One region of the Micromonospora sp. CNZ295 genome, then DNA from elsewhere that is predicted to be linked to it. Evidence: riboswitches for the same ligand, from Rfam matches in the RefSeq annotation. Region 1 holds a riboswitch; the other holds the start of a gene.
The links. A riboswitch is a leader RNA that binds a small molecule or an ion and turns the genes downstream of it on or off. The one in region 1 is predicted to bind S-adenosylmethionine.
Positions count from the first base shown of each region.

Region 2: it holds a riboswitch for S-adenosylmethionine, as region 1 does, so the genes downstream of both, EV376_RS19595 (ABC transporter substrate-binding protein) here and EV376_RS02970 (aminotransferase class V-fold PLP-dependent enzyme) in region 1, are expected to answer to the same signal.

Region 1 covers NZ_SHKZ01000001.1:627,538-635,326, reverse strand. The annotation lists gene EV376_RS02975 (FUSC family protein) at 1-735, shown strand, start outside; gene EV376_RS02970 (aminotransferase class V-fold PLP-dependent enzyme) at 743-2,005, opposite strand; SAM riboswitch class IV at 2,051-2,172, opposite strand; gene EV376_RS02965 (PrsW family intramembrane metalloprotease) at 2,193-3,680, shown strand; gene EV376_RS30045 (hypothetical protein) at 3,754-3,921, opposite strand; gene EV376_RS02960 (GroES family chaperonin) at 3,982-4,320, opposite strand; gene EV376_RS02955 (AI-2E family transporter) at 4,479-5,789, shown strand; gene EV376_RS02950 (ATP-dependent DNA helicase) at 5,984-7,789, opposite strand, start outside.
Region 2 covers NZ_SHKZ01000001.1:4,184,024-4,191,812, reverse strand. The annotation lists gene EV376_RS19610 (serine/threonine-protein kinase) at 1-539, opposite strand, end outside; gene EV376_RS19605 (glycoside hydrolase family 15 protein) at 750-2,582, opposite strand; gene EV376_RS19600 (RraA family protein) at 2,761-3,453, shown strand; SAM riboswitch class IV at 3,535-3,648, shown strand; gene EV376_RS19595 (ABC transporter substrate-binding protein) at 3,879-4,703, shown strand; gene EV376_RS19590 (amino acid ABC transporter permease) at 4,774-5,547, shown strand; gene EV376_RS19585 (amino acid ABC transporter ATP-binding protein) at 5,544-6,275, shown strand; gene EV376_RS19580 (VOC family protein) at 6,327-6,764, opposite strand; gene EV376_RS19575 (DinB family protein) at 6,766-7,338, opposite strand; gene EV376_RS19570 (helix-turn-helix transcriptional regulator) at 7,401-7,789, shown strand, end outside.

The sequences.
Region 1 (7,789 bases):
TTCGTCGACGCCTTCGTCGGTGGTGGGATCGCGCTCCTGGTCACCGCGATCCTGTTGCCGCTCAACCCGCTGCGGGTGCTCAACCGCGCCGCCCGCCCGGCGCTGGACCTGCTCGCCGCCCAGCTCGACATGGCCGCCGAGGGGCTGCGGGAACGGGACCGGGACAAGTTGCAGGGCGCACTGGAGCGGTTGCGCGACAACAAGGAGGAGCTGGCCACGTTCGGCGAGGCGATCGAGGGCGCCAAGGAGACCGCGACGCTCTCGCCCGCGCGCTGGCACCGGCGTAACGAACTCTCCCACTACGCCGAGGCGGCCGACCCGATCGACCGGGCCATGCGCAACAGCGGCACGCTGGTCCGGCGGGCCGTCACGCTCGTCGAGGACGAGGAGGCGATCCCGGACCCGATGCCGGACGCGGTGGCGCACCTCGCCGAGTCGGTACGGCTGCTCAAGCAGGAGTTCGCCGCGGGAGCGGAGGCGGAGAAGGCCCGCGAGCGGTCGCTGCGGGCGGTCAGCGAGGCCGGTCGGGCGTACGAGGAGGGGGTGGGCTTCTCCGGCAGCGTCGTGATCGCGCAGGTGCGTACCACGGCCAGCGACCTGCTGGTCGCCTCCGGCATCGCGCAGGACGAGGCGAACCGCTGGGTTCGCCGGTCCTTCGGCGAGCCGGACGGGGCCGGGGCGTCGGCCGAGCGGAACGGCACAGCCAAGCCGCCCACCGCACCGCCGGTCGGCTGACCGCCCGTCAGCCGAGCGCGGCGAGCGCCGTCACCAGCCGGTCCACGTGGTCCGCCGTGCTGCCCAGCCCGATGCTGGCGCGCAGCGCCGTCGCCGGCAGGTCCCGCCGGCCGGCACGCGCGGCCGCCTCGGCGAGCAGCCGCCGGGCGAGCGGGTGGGCGCAGAACAGGCCGTCGCGTACGCCGATCTGCTGGTGCCGGGCGAGGCCGGCCGCCACCTCGGCCGAGTCCCGACCGGCCACCACGAACGAGACGATCCCCACCCGTGGCGCGTCGGGGCCGAACGTGCGCAGCTCGACCACGTGCGGCAGCGCCCGGAGGCCGTCGCGCAACCGGCCCAGCAACGCCTGCTCGGCGTCGTGCAACGCCACCCGGTCGGCGGCGGCCAGGGCGTCGCAGACCGCGGCGAGGGCCACCGCGCCGAACAGGTTCGGCGTTCCGGCCTCGTGCCGGGCCGGCCCGGTCGCCCAGCGGACGTCGTGGGTGGCGGCGCCGACATGGCTGGTCGCCCCGCCGCCGGCGAGGTAGGGCGGCGCCGCGTCCAGCCAGTCGGCCCGCCCGATGAGCACACCCGCGCCGAACGGCGCGTACAGCTTGTGCCCGGAGGCGGCCAGGTAGTCGACGTCGAGGGTGCGGACGTCGACGGGAGCGTGCGGGGCGAGCTGCGCGGCGTCCACTACGATCCGGGCCCGGTGCCGGCGGGCGACCCGGGCCAGCTCGGCCACCGGCCAGCGTTCGCCGGTCACGTTGCTCGCACCGGTCACCGCGACCAGCACCGGCAGCTCGCGGCCGGGACCGCCGCCCCGGCGCAGTTCGCCGAGGGCGGCGTCGAGCGCGCGGACGGCGCCGGCCGGGGCATCCGGCACCGGCAGCCGGACCGAGCCGCGCGGCCAGGGCAGCAGGTTGGCGTGGTGCTCGCCGCCGAAGGTCACCACCGTGCCGCCGGCCGGCAGTGCCCGGGCCAGCAGGTTCAGCGCGTCCGTGGTGTTCCGGGTGAAGACCACGTGGTCGTCCGGCCGGGCGCCGAAGAAGTCGCCGACCGCCTGGCGGGCCCGCTCGTACGCCAGCGTGCAGCGCCGCGACAGCGCACCCGCGCCCCGGTGCACGCTCGCGTACCAGGGGAGCAGCTCGGCCACCGCGTCGGCGGCGGCCCGCGCGCACGGCGCGGTGGCCGCGTAGTCCAGGTTGACCTGACCCGGTACGCCGAGCACGTCGAGCGGTCCGGCCTGGGCGAGCGACGTCGCCGGTGGGGGTAGGAGAGTGAGCGTCATCTGCGGCGCCTCCGGGGCCAGGGACCCCGGTGGGCACACGGGCGGGGTCCGCGCTTGCCCGGCGCGCGGATCGGGCCGGGCCCGGTCATCACCCGGGGCACCCCACCGCGAACCTCGACGAGGGTTGCCGGCCAGCAAGCCGGGGCTTGACGCTGGCGCTCGTGACCTGCCCGCAGCATAGCGGGCCGTGGTGCGGCCGTCCCGGCGGGCCGGCGGTGACTACGCTGACGTCATGGCCGACACCCCGCCCGGCGTGCCCCTGCCGCCGTCGCCGACCGCCGCCGACCCGTCGGCCAGCCCCCGGATGCCGGTACGCCGTACGAGCTGGGTCCGCTACCTGGTGCTCGGCGGGGTGGTCCTGCTGATCGCCGCCTGCGCCGTCTTCATGGTGTGGCGACTCGGCGAGAGCCTCGGCGGTGAGGCACTGCTGGTCGGCGTGATCGCGGCGATCCTTCCGGTTCCGGTGCTGGTGGCCTGTTTCCTGTGGCTCGACCGGTACGAGCCGGAGCCGCTGAAGTACCTGATCTTCTGCTTCGCGTGGGGCGCGTTCGTCTCGACGGCCGCCTCGCTGACGGTCAACGGCTTCGCTGCCGGCGTCTTCGAGCGGCTGAGCCTGCCCGTCGCGCTCACGGCCGTGCTTGTCGCGCCGTTCATCGAGGAGCTGACCAAGGCGCTCGGGCCGATCCTGCTGCTGATCTTCCGGCGCCGGGAGATCTCCGGGATCACCGACGCCCTGGTCTACTGCGGGCTCTCCGCGATCGGCTTCGCGATGGTGGAGAACATCCTCTACCTGGGCGGTTACGGCTACCGGACCGGTGTCGAGCAGTACGGCCCGGCGACCGGCACGCAGCAGGTCATCGCCATCTTCATCGTGCGCATCCTGCTCTTCGGGTTCGCCCACCCGCTGTTCACCTCGATGACCGGGGTGGGGCTGGGCATCGCCGCCCGTACCGCCGACCGTCGGGTGCGGGTGCTGGCGCCGGTCGCGGGTCTGCTGCTGGCGATGATGCTGCACGGCACGTGGAACCTGCTGCCGACGCTCACGCAGGCCACCGGCCAGCCGCTGATCCTGCTCTACGGGTTCCTCGGTGTCATGGTGCCGATCTTCTTCGGCATGGTCGGGCTGGCCGTCTGGCTGCGGTCCTGGGAGGGCCGGCTCACCGAGCGCACCCTCCCGGACTACGTCCGCGCCGGGTGGCTCACCCCGCCCGAGGTGGCGGCGCTGAGCAGCCTCGGGCGACGGCACGCGGCGCGGGCGTGGGCCAAGCGGGTCGGCGGCGACGCCGGCCTGAAGGCGATGCGGGGGTACCAGTTCGCCGCGACCCGGCTCGCGTTGCTGCGCGACGGCATGCGGCGTGGGCTGGACAGCCGCCCCAAGGACCGGGAGCGGGCCGCCGCCGAGGAGCGCCACCTGTTGGAGATGATCAGCGGCTACCGCGCGTTCTTCGTCGGCCGTGACCCGTACGCCCCGGTCGGCGTCTGGGACGGGCACCGCTACCACCTGCGGTTCCCGGACGGCTCGCAGCGGCCGGTGGAGGCGCCGGACGAGCCGGTGGTCCCGATCCCGGTCGTGCTCGCCCCGCCACCGCCGCCCGCGTTCCCGCCCGGCTACGGCCCGCCGCCCGGCTGGCCCGGTCTCCGCCCGCCGGCCCCCTGGCCGCCCGGCCGGTACTGACGTCGGTTCGCAGCGCCGCGGGTCGCCGGGGTCCACCGGTCACGACCCGCGCCGGGCCCGCGGCCGATGGCGGTCAGGCGGTGAGGCCGGTCAGGAAGTCACCGAAACCCTGGAAGATCGCTACCAGGCCGGCGCCGATCGCCTTGAACATCTCGGCGGCACCCTCGGGGCGGAACGCCATGAAGTAGATCAGGAACGCGATGAAGCCCCAGAAGAGCAACTTCTTGATCAGCTCCGGCATCGTCCCTCCCCAGGGCCCCTGGTGCGGCTGGCTTCCCGGGAGGGAGCGGCGCAAACGGCCCTACAGGTAGAGACCCGTCGAGTCGGGCTCCACGCGTTGCGCGGCGACGGCGTGCACGTCGCGCTCGCGGAGCAGCACGTACTCCCGGCCGTGCAGCTCGACCTCGGAGCGGTCGTCGGGATCGAAGAGCACCCGGTCGCCGGAGACGATGGAGCGGACACTCGGGCCCACCCCGACGGCGGTGGCCCAGGCCAGCCGCTTGCCGACGGCGGCGGTCGCCGGGATCACGATGCCGGCGGTGGAGCGGCGCTCACCCTCGCTTCCCTCCATGCGTACCAGCACCCGGTCGTGCAGCAGCCGGATCGGCAGGCCGGAGTCGAGATTCTTGTCGGCGGTCACGCGGAAGACGCTACCGTGTCCCGCCCCGGCGGCCCGGCCGTGGTTACGGTCGCGGGGGCGGGGGCATTCGTGTGGCGGATCTGGCCTACGGTGGCGGGAACGGGCGTATCCTGTCCGACCTGACCGTGCCGGTACCGCTACTTCGTCAGGAGGTGCGCTTGAGCCGCTTCGAGCGGATGCGTGGACGGTTCCGTCGCGCGTACGAGTCGGGTCGTGAGTCGGTCCGGGCCCGGCGGGAGTTGGCCGCGGTCCGCCGTGCCGCTGACGACCCGGAGGCCGGCGCCGCCTCGCCGGAGCGACCGGGCCCGGTGGCGTCACCGTCGGCGACGGTGGTCGGCGCGGAGCCGCCCGCCGCGATGCACAACTCCACCACCAGCCGGGACGACGCGGACGTCCCGCACGCGTTGCGGATCAGCGCCGCCTGGTCGTGGCGGCTGATCGTGATCGGCATCGTCGCCTGGGCGCTGATGAGGATCGTCGGCCAGATCCGCATCGTGATCATCCCGCTGGCCATCGCGCTGCTGCTCTCCGCGTTGCTCGCTCCGGCGGTGGGCTGGCTGTTGCGGGCCCGGTTCCCGCGGTCGCTGGCGACCGCCGTGGTCCTGGTGGGCGGGCTCGCCGGGGTGATCGGCACGCTGACCCTGGTGGTCAACGAGTTCATCCAGGGCGTGCCGGAGCTGAGCGAGAAGTCCTCCCAGGGCGTGCGCCAGATCCAGGACTGGTTGAAGACGGGCCCGCTGCACCTCGACGACGGCCAGCTCGACCGCTACATCAACGAGGCCGAGCAGTGGGTCAACGCCAACACCGGCCGGTTCACCAGCGGGGCGATCTCCACGGCGGCCACCCTCGCCGAGGTGCTGACCGGCACCGTCCTGGTGCTCTTCGCGACGTTCTTCTTCCTGCGTGACGGCAACAAGATCTGGCGGTTCCTGGTCCGGCTGCTCCCGGTCAACGCCCGCTGGAAGGTCGACGACGCCGGCCGGGCCTCCTGGCAGACGCTGGGGGCGTACGTGCGGGCCACCGTGCTGGTCGCGTTCATCGACGCGGTCGGCATCGGCATCTTCCTGGTGATCTTCGACATCCCGTTCGCGTTCCCGCTCGCCGCCCTGGTCTTCCTCGGGGCGTTCATCCCGATCGTCGGCGCGACGCTGTCCGGCGGCGTCGCGGTGCTCGTCGCCCTGGTCGACAGCGGTCTGATCACCGCATTGATCATCCTGGGCGCGGTCGTCGGGGTGCAGCAGTTGGAGGGGCACGTGCTCCAGCCGCTGATCATGGGACGCGCGGTGGCGATCCACCCGCTCGCGGTGATCGTCGGTATCGCCGCCGGGGTGGTCCTCGCCGGGATCACCGGGGCGCTGGTCGCGGTGCCCCTGATCGCGGTGCTCAACACGGCCGTCCGCCGGCTGGCCGCCCGCACCGTCCCGGAGACCCCGCCGGACGCCGTCGTGGTGGCGAGCCGGGCCCCCTGACCCGGGGCCGCCCGCCGCGTCCGGATCTCCCGGGCGCCTGGACAGCTCAAGATCACGCTCGTTCCACGAAGTAGTGGCCTCCTCGTCTCTCGTCTCGGGAGGCCACTACTTCTGCGTCGCAGCACGATCTTCACGTCGGGCGGCGCGTCGCGGCGCGGGGGCGGGGGTGAGCGCGGCAGCGGGGGCGGGGCGCGTCAGGTCCTGGCGAGGCGTTGCAGGGCGCCACGGGCCACGTCGGGGCGGGTCGTGTACCAGAACGGGGGCAGCGAGCGGCGCAGGAACGGCCCGTACCCCCGGGCGGTCTCCAGCCGGGAGTCCAGCACCGCTACCACGCCCCGGTCGTCGGTGGCGCGGATCAGCCGGCCCACCCCCTGCGCCAGCCGGACGGCGGCGATCGGCACGCTGACCGCGGCGAACCCCGAACCGCCGGCGGCGTCGACCGCCGCGGCCCGGGCGGCCGCGAGCGGCTCGTCCGGCCGCGGGAACGGCAGCCGGTCGATCACCACCAGTTGGCACGAGTCGCCCGGCACGTCGACCCCCTGCCAGAGCGACATCACCCCGAACAGGCAGCTCGACCGCTCCTCCCGGAACCGGCGGACGAGCAACGGCAGCGACTCCTCGCCCTGCAGCAGCACGGGCAGGTCGGTCCGCGCCCGCAGCAGCTCCGCCGCCTGCTGCGCGGCCCGCCGCGACGAGAAGAGCCCGAGGGTACGCCCGCCGAGCGCCTCGACCAGCCCGAGCAGTTCCTCGCCGGCCGCGTCGGGCAGGCCCGAGGTGCTGGGCCGGGGCAGATGCGCGGCGACGTAGAGGATGCCCTGCCGGGCGTAGTCGAACGGGGAGCCGACGTCGAGTGACCGCCACCCGGGCCCGGAGCTGACCGGGGCCGCCTCGGCCGGGCCGGCGGCGCGGCCCCCGCCGGCGGCGGTGGCGAGCGCCGCCGCGGCCGGGGACGGCGGGGTGGCCGGGACCTCCAGACCGAGCGCCCGGGCAACCGTGTCGAACCGGCCGCCCAGGGTCAGGGTCGCCGAGGTGGCGACGACGGTGCGCTCCTCGTACAGGTGGGTGGCGAGGGTGCCGGCCACCGACAGCGGGGCCACGACCAGGGCCCGTCGCCCGGTGGCGTCGTTGCGCTCGACCCACGCCACGTCGTGGTCGGCCTCCTCCAGCAGCCGTTGGGCGGTGGTGGACAGCTCGTCCAGCACCGCCTTGGCCTGCTGTTTGCGGACCGGGTCCGGGTCGTCGGCCTTCACGTCCCCGATGGCCTCCAGAGCGGTGCGCGTCGCTCCGTCGAGCAGCGTGCAGGCCTCGCGTAACGGGGCCGGAAGTCCGGCGGTGATCCGCCCCGCCGGCGCCTCGGCGAGCCCGACGGCGAGGGCGTCGCCGGCGGCGGTGAGCGCCTCGGCGGTCTCCGGGCGCAGCAGGGGCCGGGCCCGCCGCGCGGAGCGGTCGATCAGCTCCGGCCCCAGCTCCGCCTGGGCGGCGGAGGAGACCCGGTCGGCCAGCTCGTGCGCCTCGTCGACGACGAGGAGCTTGTGCGGCGGCACGATGTGCCGACCGGCCAGCATGTCCACCGCGAGCAGGCTGTGGTTGGTCACGACGACGTCGGCCTCGCGGGCACGGGCCCGGGACGCCTCCGCGAAGCACTCAGCTCCCCACGGGCAGCGGGCCGCGCCCACGCACTCGCGGGCGGGCATCGACACCATCCGCCAGGCCTGGTCGTCGACGCCCGGGTCCAGCTCGTCGCGGTCACCGGTGTCGGTCTTCTCGGCCCAGTCGCGCAGTCGCTGGATCTGCTTGCCGAGCCGCCCCGCCTCGCCGAGCCACCTGCCACCGGGACGGGGTGCGTCGAAGAGCGCGTCCCCGGGCTCCTCCTCCGTGGAGTTGTCGAGTCGCGCCAGGCACAGGTAGTGGTGGCGCCCCTTCAGGACGGCGAACGTGGGCCGCCGGCCCAGCAGCGGCTCCACCGCGTCGGCCAGCCGGGGCAGGTCGTGGTCGACGAG
Region 2 (7,789 bases), 3.6 Mb from region 1:
GCGCCGGTCCACTGCTCGGGTGCCATGTAGCGCGGCGTGCCGGTGACGGTGCCGCCGGAGTCGGTGCCGACCGGCAGGGCGATGCCGAAGTCGGCGAGCTTGCTCGTGCCCTCGGCGGTGACGAGCACGTTCTCCGGCTTGTAGTCGCGGTGCACCACGCTGTGGGCGTGGGCGGCGCCGAGCCCGGCCAGCGAGCCCTTGAGGACCACGAGCGCCGACTCGGGGGTGGTCGCGCCGTTGGCACGCAGCATCTGGCGCAGCGACACCCCGTTGACCAGCTCCATGACGATGGCGGCGCCCGACGGCGACTCGACGTACTCGTAGAGACGCGACACGTGCGGGTTGTCGATCTCGGCCAGCAGCCGGGCCTCGGTGCGGAACGCGTCCCGGAAGGACGGTTCGTCGCCGACGGCCCGGGTGAGGTACTTGATCGCCACCGGCGTGCCCGTCTGGTCGTGCACGGCCAGCTCGACCCGACCGGACGCGCCCGCGCCGAGCTGCCGCACCGGCGTGTAGCCGGAGAGCTGCCAGCCGGTCACGTCCACACCTCCTCGATCCGCACGGGACGAGGTGGCCCGCCGCCCCGCTGGTCATTGTGGTCCGGCCGGCGCGCCGGGCCATCGGCGCAACGGCTGCTTCCGGACGGCGACCCGGGCGGGCCGACGCTGGTCGGATACGGACACGCCCAGTGGTAGCAGGGCCCGGCAACCCCGCGGTTCGTACGCCGGCGGGGTGCGGGCGCGGGGCCGTCACGGGCGGGCGTCGAGCAGCCGGTCGAGGTTGACGGCGGTGCTGATCAGCGAGAGGTGGCTGAAGGCCTGCGGGAAGTTCCCGGTCTGCTCGCCGCTGGGCGCGATCTCCTCGGCGTAGAGGCCGTGCGGGCTGGCGTAGGTGAACATCTTCTCCAGGGTCAGCCGGGCGTCCTCGAGCCGGCCGGATCGGGCGAGGGCGTCGACGTACCAGAAGGTGCACATGGTGAAGGTGCTCTCACTCCCGGGCAGGCCGTCGGGGGACGCCTCCGGGTCGTACCGGTAGACGAGGCTGTCGGAGACGAGCTCGTCGTCGATGGCGCGCAGGGTCGACAGCCACATCGGGTCCCTCGACGCCACGAAGCCGACCGAGGGCATGGCGAGCAGGGCGGCGTCCAGCACGTCCGTGTCGTAGTGCTGGACGAAGGCCTGGCGGCCCGGGTGGAAACCCCGCGCCAGGATCTGGTCGTACATGCGGTTGCGGGCGGCCCGCCATCGGGCGGTGTCGGCGGGGCGGCCGCGCCGGTCCGCGACCCGGATGGCGCGGTCGAGGGCCACCCACGACATCAGCCGCCCGTAGGTGAAGTCCCGTCGGCCGCCGCGGTGCTCCCAGATTCCCTCCTCGGGCTGGTCCCAGTTGTCGCAGAGCCAGTCCATCACCCGGGCGGTGCGCCGCCACCCCTCGTGCGTGGACATCAGCCCCGCGCGGTCGGCGACGTCGAAGGCGTTGGAGGCCGCGCCGTAGATGTCGAGCTGCAGTTGCTCCGCCGCGCCGTTGCCGACCCGGACCGGCCGCGATCCGCGGTACCCCTCGAAGTGGTCGAGCACCTCCTCGGCGAGGTCGGGTGAACCGTCCACCCGGTACATGACCTGCAGTTGCCGGCCGGCCCCGTCGGCGTCCCGGACCCGGTCGCTGACCCATCGCATGTAGCGTTCCGCCTCGTCGGTGAAGCCCAGGCACAGCAGCGCGTGCACCGAGAAGGACGCGTCGCGGATCCAGGTGTAGCGGTAGTCCCAGTTGCGCTGGCCGCCGATCTGCTCGGGCAGGCCCGCCGTGGGCGCGGCGACCAGCGCGCCGGTCGGCGCGTACGTCATGAGCTTGAGCGTCATCGCCGACCGCTCGACCATCTCGCGCCACCGGCCGGTGTACCGCGAGCCGGCGAGCCAGTTCCGCCACCAGTCGCGGGTCCGCACGAGCAGGTCGTCCGCCTCGTCCGGGCTGACCCGGCGCGGCGGGTCGGGCGCGGTCCCGGTCTCCAGGACGACGCCCCCGGCCTCGCCCTCGCGCAGGGTGGCCACCAGGCAGATCCCGTCGTCGGTCCGGGTCTCCTCGTGTCGGTCGGTCAACCGGTCGGCGAAACTGACCCGGTTCACGGTGAGCGAGAAGGTCGGGCTCCGGAAGACGTAGCCCTCCGGGTGGACCTCGAGTTTCTGCGGGTCGCGGCCGTAGTTGAACCGGGGCTGGCAGTCGACGCGGAACCGCATGGTGCCCCGGACCACGCGCAGCATCCGGACCAGCCGGTGCCGGTCGCTGGCGCGATCCCCGGCGACGGGCATGAAGTCGATGAGCTCACCCACCCCGTCCGCGCTGAGGAAGCGGGTGATCAGGATCGGGGTGCCGGGCAGGTAGAGCTGTTTGCACGTGTAGTCGACGCCGTCCGGGGTGGCCCGGAAGTAGCCGCCGCGGTGGCGGTCCAGCAGGCCGGCGAAGAGGCTCGGGGAGTCGAACCGCGGGGCGCAGAACCAGTCGATCGTGCCGTCCATCGCCACCAACGCCGCGGTCTGCAGGTCACCGATCAGCCCGTGCGCCTCCACCGCCGGGTACGAGTCCACGAGTCCTCCCCAGGTCTCCGACCGCGCGACTACCCCCGCTGCGCCGGCCCACACCTCACCGCGCCCCCTGCCACCTGCCGAGGAGCCGGCGGAGGCCAGCGGCCGACCATTGGACCTGGCCGGCCCGCCGCTGTCCGTTCCTACGATGTGGGCGCCGTTCCGACGACCGGGAGGACCCATGCGGGAGCGCTTCACCGACCTGTCCACGCCCCTGGTGGCCGACGCCTGCGTCCGGCTGGGGGTGCCGCTGCGGGTGGCGCCGGCCGGGATCCGGCCGGTGGTTCCCGGCCAGCGGCTCGCCGGGCGGGTGCTGCCGGTGCGCCACCACGGCAGCGTGGACGTGTTCCTCGAGGCGTACGGGCACGCGGCGTCCGGTGACGTGCTGGTGATCGACAACGGCGGCCGGACCGACGAGGCGTGCGTGGGTGACCTGGCGGTGCTGGAGGCCGCCGCGGTCGGCGTCGCCGGCCTGGTGGTGTGGGGGCTGCACCGGGACACGCCGGAGCTGGTGGAGATCGGCGTTCCCGTCTTCAGCTACGGCGCCCTGCCGGCGGGCCCGACCCGGGTCGACCCGCGGGAGCCGGAGTCGCTCAGCAGTGCCCGCTTCGGCGCGCACCGGGTCGATGTCGACGACCTCGTGCTGGCCGACGACGACGGGGTGCTGTTCGTGCCGGCGGTACGGGGCGAGGAGGTGCTGGCGGCGGCGGAGCGGATCCACCGCACCGAGCGGGTGCAGGCGCAGCGGATCCGCGCCGGCGAGACACTGCGCGAGCAGACCGCGTTCGCCGAGTACCTGGCCCGCCGCGACGCCGATCCCGGCTACACCTTCCGCGCCCACCTGCGCCGCATCGGCGGGGCGATCGAGGAGTGACGAATCCGCAGGTGAGGCCGCACGTGAGGGTGGTCATACCGGCTGGACAGCCCACCGGCCCGCGCTGCTAACCTCGGCCCAGGTCATGAGCGCCAGCGCGAAGCCCCGGCTTGCTGGCCGGCAACCCTCGTCCACGTAGGGGTGCCCCGGGTGAGGACCAGGCACCGGAGCAGGGCTCCGGCGCAAGCGTGGCCTGGCACCCCAGGTCAGCACAGACCTTGGAGGAGAGCCGTGTACGTCCGCATCGTCGCCCCGCCGTTGGTCCTGACCCGGCGCCGCCATGTCGACCTGATGCGGGTCTGCACCGACGCGTGTCGCTGACCGCGCCGAATCCCCCTTCCGTCTGATCCACCCCAGCGGTACGCCCACCGGGCGCACCGTCGGCGCCGCACGTCCGTGCGCGCCCGTACCTCTCGGAGGCACCTGTGCGATTCCGTTCCACCCTGACCCGGGCCGCCACTCTCGCCGTCGCCGCCGTCCTCGGCGCCGCCACGCTGACCGCGTGCGGCGGCGCGGACGACCGCGCCGACAACCCGTACAACCTGCTCCAGCCGGGTGTGCTGCGCGCCGGCACACTCACCGACGCGCCGCCGAACGTCTACCTCAAGGACGGCGAGTTCACCGGCTTCGACAACGACCTGCTGGTGGCCGCGGCCGACAAGCTCGGCCTGAAGGTCGAGTTCGTGGGCACCGACTTCTCGGCTCTGCTGTCCCAGGTCGCCAACCGCAAGTTCGATGTGGGCAGCTCGTCGATCACCATCACCGAGGCGCGGAGGAAGACCGTCGACTTCGGCAACGGCTACGACTTCGGCTACTTCGGACTCGACGTGCCGGCCGGCTCGTCGATCACCAGCTTCGACCAGCTCGCCGGCAAGCGGGTGGTGGTCGTGCAGGGCACCGTCCAGGACGACTACGCCACCGGCAACCAGCTCGACCCGGTGCGGGTGCCGGACTACAACGCCGCGGCCAACCAGCTCAAGGCCGGTACGGCCGACGCCTGGATCGCCCCGGCCGAGATCGGCGACAAGTTCGCCGCGGACAACAGCAGCAAGATCAAGGTGGCGGCGAAGCTGCTCAGCCCGGCCCCGACCGCGTACGCGTTCGCCAAGGGCAACGACGCGCTCCGCGAGGCGCTGGACAAGGCTCTCGACGAGGTGATCGCCGACGGCACCTGGCAGCGGCTCCAGGAGCAGTACTACCCCGGCCGCCCGATCCCGGCTGACTTCAGGCCCGGCAGCGGCGCCCGCTGAACCCGCAGGAAGGGCCCCTTCGCAACGCCGGGCGAGGTGAAGGGGCCCTTCTTAACACCGGAGGTGCATCGTGGACCCGCTACGGACGTTGTGGGAGACCTTCTTCGACTGGGAGTCGATGCGCGAGGCGCTGCCCGACATGCTCACCGTCGGGCTGCCCAACACGCTGATCCTGGCGGTCTCCGCGGCCCTGATCGGTTCGGTGCTCGGCATGCTGCTCGCGGTCGCCGGTATCTCGCGTACCCGATGGTTGCGCTGGCCGGCCCGGGTCTACACGGACGTCTTCCGCGGCCTGCCGGCGGCGGCGACCATCCTGCTGATCGGTGTGGGCCTGGCGCCGCTGGGCATGCAGGTCTGGGGCCCGAACCCCTATCCGCTGGGCATCCTGGCGCTGTCGCTGATCGCGGCGGCGTACATCGGGGAGATCTTCCGCTCCGGCATCCAGTCGGTGGAGACCGCGCAGCTGGAAGGCGCCCGGGCGTTGGGGCTCTCCTGGGGCGAGGCGATGCGGGTGGTGATCATCCCGCAGGGGGTCCGCCGGGTGCTGCCCGCCTGGGTGAACCAGCTCATCGCGCTGATCAAGGACTCCAGCCTGGTCTACTTCCTCGGCCTGCTGGCCAGCCAGCGGGAGCTGTTCCGGATCGGGCAGGACTACGCGGCGAACACCGGCAACCAGTCGGCGCTGCTGCTGGCCGGCCTGTTCTACCTGGCGCTGACGGTGCCGCTGACCCACGCGGTCAACGCGATCGACCGCCGGCTGCGGCACGGCCGGGCGGCCGGGCCACCCGACGACGAGGACGACGATCTCGCGCTCGCCGGCGCGGTGGAAGGGGGCCCGCGATGAGCGCGTCGGTCAGCGTGAGCGTCCGGGACGTGCATCTCGCGTTCGGGGCGAACCGGGTGCTGCGGGGCGTCGACCTGGAGGTGCCCAGCGGGGCGACCGCGTGCGTGATCGGCCCGTCCGGCTCGGGCAAGTCGACGCTGCTGCGGACGATCAACCGGCTGATCGAGCCGGACCGCGGCGACGTGCTGCTCGACGGCCGCAGCGTACTCACCGACGACCCGGACCGGCTGCGGCAGCGGGTCGGGATGGTGTTCCAGCAGTTCAACCTCTTCCCGCACATGAGCGTGCTGCGCAACGTGACGCTCGCGCTGCGACGGATCCGCGGGCTGCCCGAGGATGAGGCGGTGGCGGTGGCCCGGCACCAGCTGGACCGGGTGGGGCTGGCCGCCAAGGCCGACGCCCGGCCGGCGCAGCTGTCCGGCGGCCAGCAGCAGCGGGTCGCCATCGCGCGGGCGCTGGCGCTGGCACCGCAGGTGATGCTCTTCGACGAGGCCACCTCGGCGCTCGACCCGGAGCTGGTCAAGGGTGTGCTGTCGCTGATGGCGGAGCTGTCCGCGGGCGGCATGACGATGGTGGTGGTCACCCACGAGATGGGGTTCGCCCGCGAGGTGGCCGACACCGTCGCGTTCATGGACCGGGGCGTCGTGCTGGAGTCCGGCGCGCCGGCGGCGATCTTCGAAGCCGCCGGGCACCCGCGGCTGCGGCGGTTCCTCTCCCAGGTCCTCTAGTCGCCCGGTCGACGTCCCCGGTCGGGCCGGGGACGCCGACCGGGGCGGCGGTCAGTCGAGGCAGAACTCGTTGCCCTCGGGGTCGGCGAGCACGATGTGACCGGCTTCGAGCGGCGGCGCCGGCTCGTGCCGGGCGAGCCGGGTGGCGCCGAGCGCGACGAGCCGCTCGGCCGCCGCCTCCAGGGCCGCCATCCGCGCGTCGCCCGCCAGCCCGGGCGCGGCCCGCACGTCCAGGTGTACGCGGTTCTTGGCCCGCTTGCCCTCCGGCACCCGCTGGAAGAACAGCCGAGGTCCGGCGCCCTCGGGGTCGACCACTCCCGAGGCGTCGTTGCGGCGCTCGGGCGGCACGCCGAACGCCGTCAGGGCCTGCTCCCAGGACTCGAAGCCCGGGGGCGGTTCCTGCAGGCGGTAGCCGAGCGTCGCGGCCCAGAACGCCGCCAGCTTGGCGGGGTCGGTGCAGTCGAAGGTGATCTGGATGTCGCGGGCCATCTCAGCTCGTCTCCCGTCGGGTGTGCCGGTAGAGGTCGCGCAGCAGGCAGACCTCGGCCAGATGATGGATCAGTTCGCGGTTGATGTGCAGGACCAGGGCGGCCATCGGCCGGTCGCCGTACGGTGCCTCGGCCGGCCCGCACGGGCGGGCGAGCCCGGTCTCGCCGAGCGATTCGACCCCGGCCCGCCAGGTGGCGTACTCGGCGTCGAGCTGGGCCAGCGCCGCCTCGGCGGTCGGGGCGTACGCGAAGGACTGGTAGTCGGTGGGGGCGCGACCGAAGTGCCCGGCGTTGCGGACCGCGAGCACGCCGACGATCACGTGGCCGAGCCGCCAGGCGATCGTCGTCAACGGCGGCGGGTCGGGCTCCGGCATCGCGAAGTCGATGGTCATCGCACCGGAGCCGGCCTGCACCGGTGCGCTTGCGGTGCCCCGCGGTCGTACGCTCCAGCAGCCCGGCGCCGGCTCCCAGAGGTACTCGTCGTCGGTGAGCCCGTCGAGGCGGCCCCGCAGCTGGTTGGTCCAGTGCCAGGAGATCTGGTCGCGGAGCAGCGGGTTCCAGGTCAGGTCGGTCATGGCGCCAGCCTTCCGTGAATAGCGGACAGCTTCGGTCCGCGATCCGCGCTTAAGATCGGCGGGTGACCGTCGAGGCGACGACCGAGCGGGTGCTGCGGCTGCTGGCGCTGCTGCAGCGCCGGCCGTCCTGGACCGCCGCCGAGCTCGCCGCCGAGCTGCGGGTCACCGACCGCTCGGTGCGTCGCGACGTGGAGCGGCTGCGGGCGCTGGGCTACCCCGTGCACGCCACCCCCGGCGTCGGCGGCGGTTACCAGCTCGGCGCGGGCACCCGGCTGCCGCCGCTGCTCCTCGACGACGAGGAGGCGATCGCGACCGCGGTGTCGCTGCGGTTGGCGTCCGGCGGCACGGTCAGCGGAGCGGGCGAGGCGGCGCTGCGGGCGCTCGCGAAACTCGACCAGGTGATGCCGCCCCGGCTGCGCGCCGAGGTGCGGGCCGTGCGCGGAGCCACCGA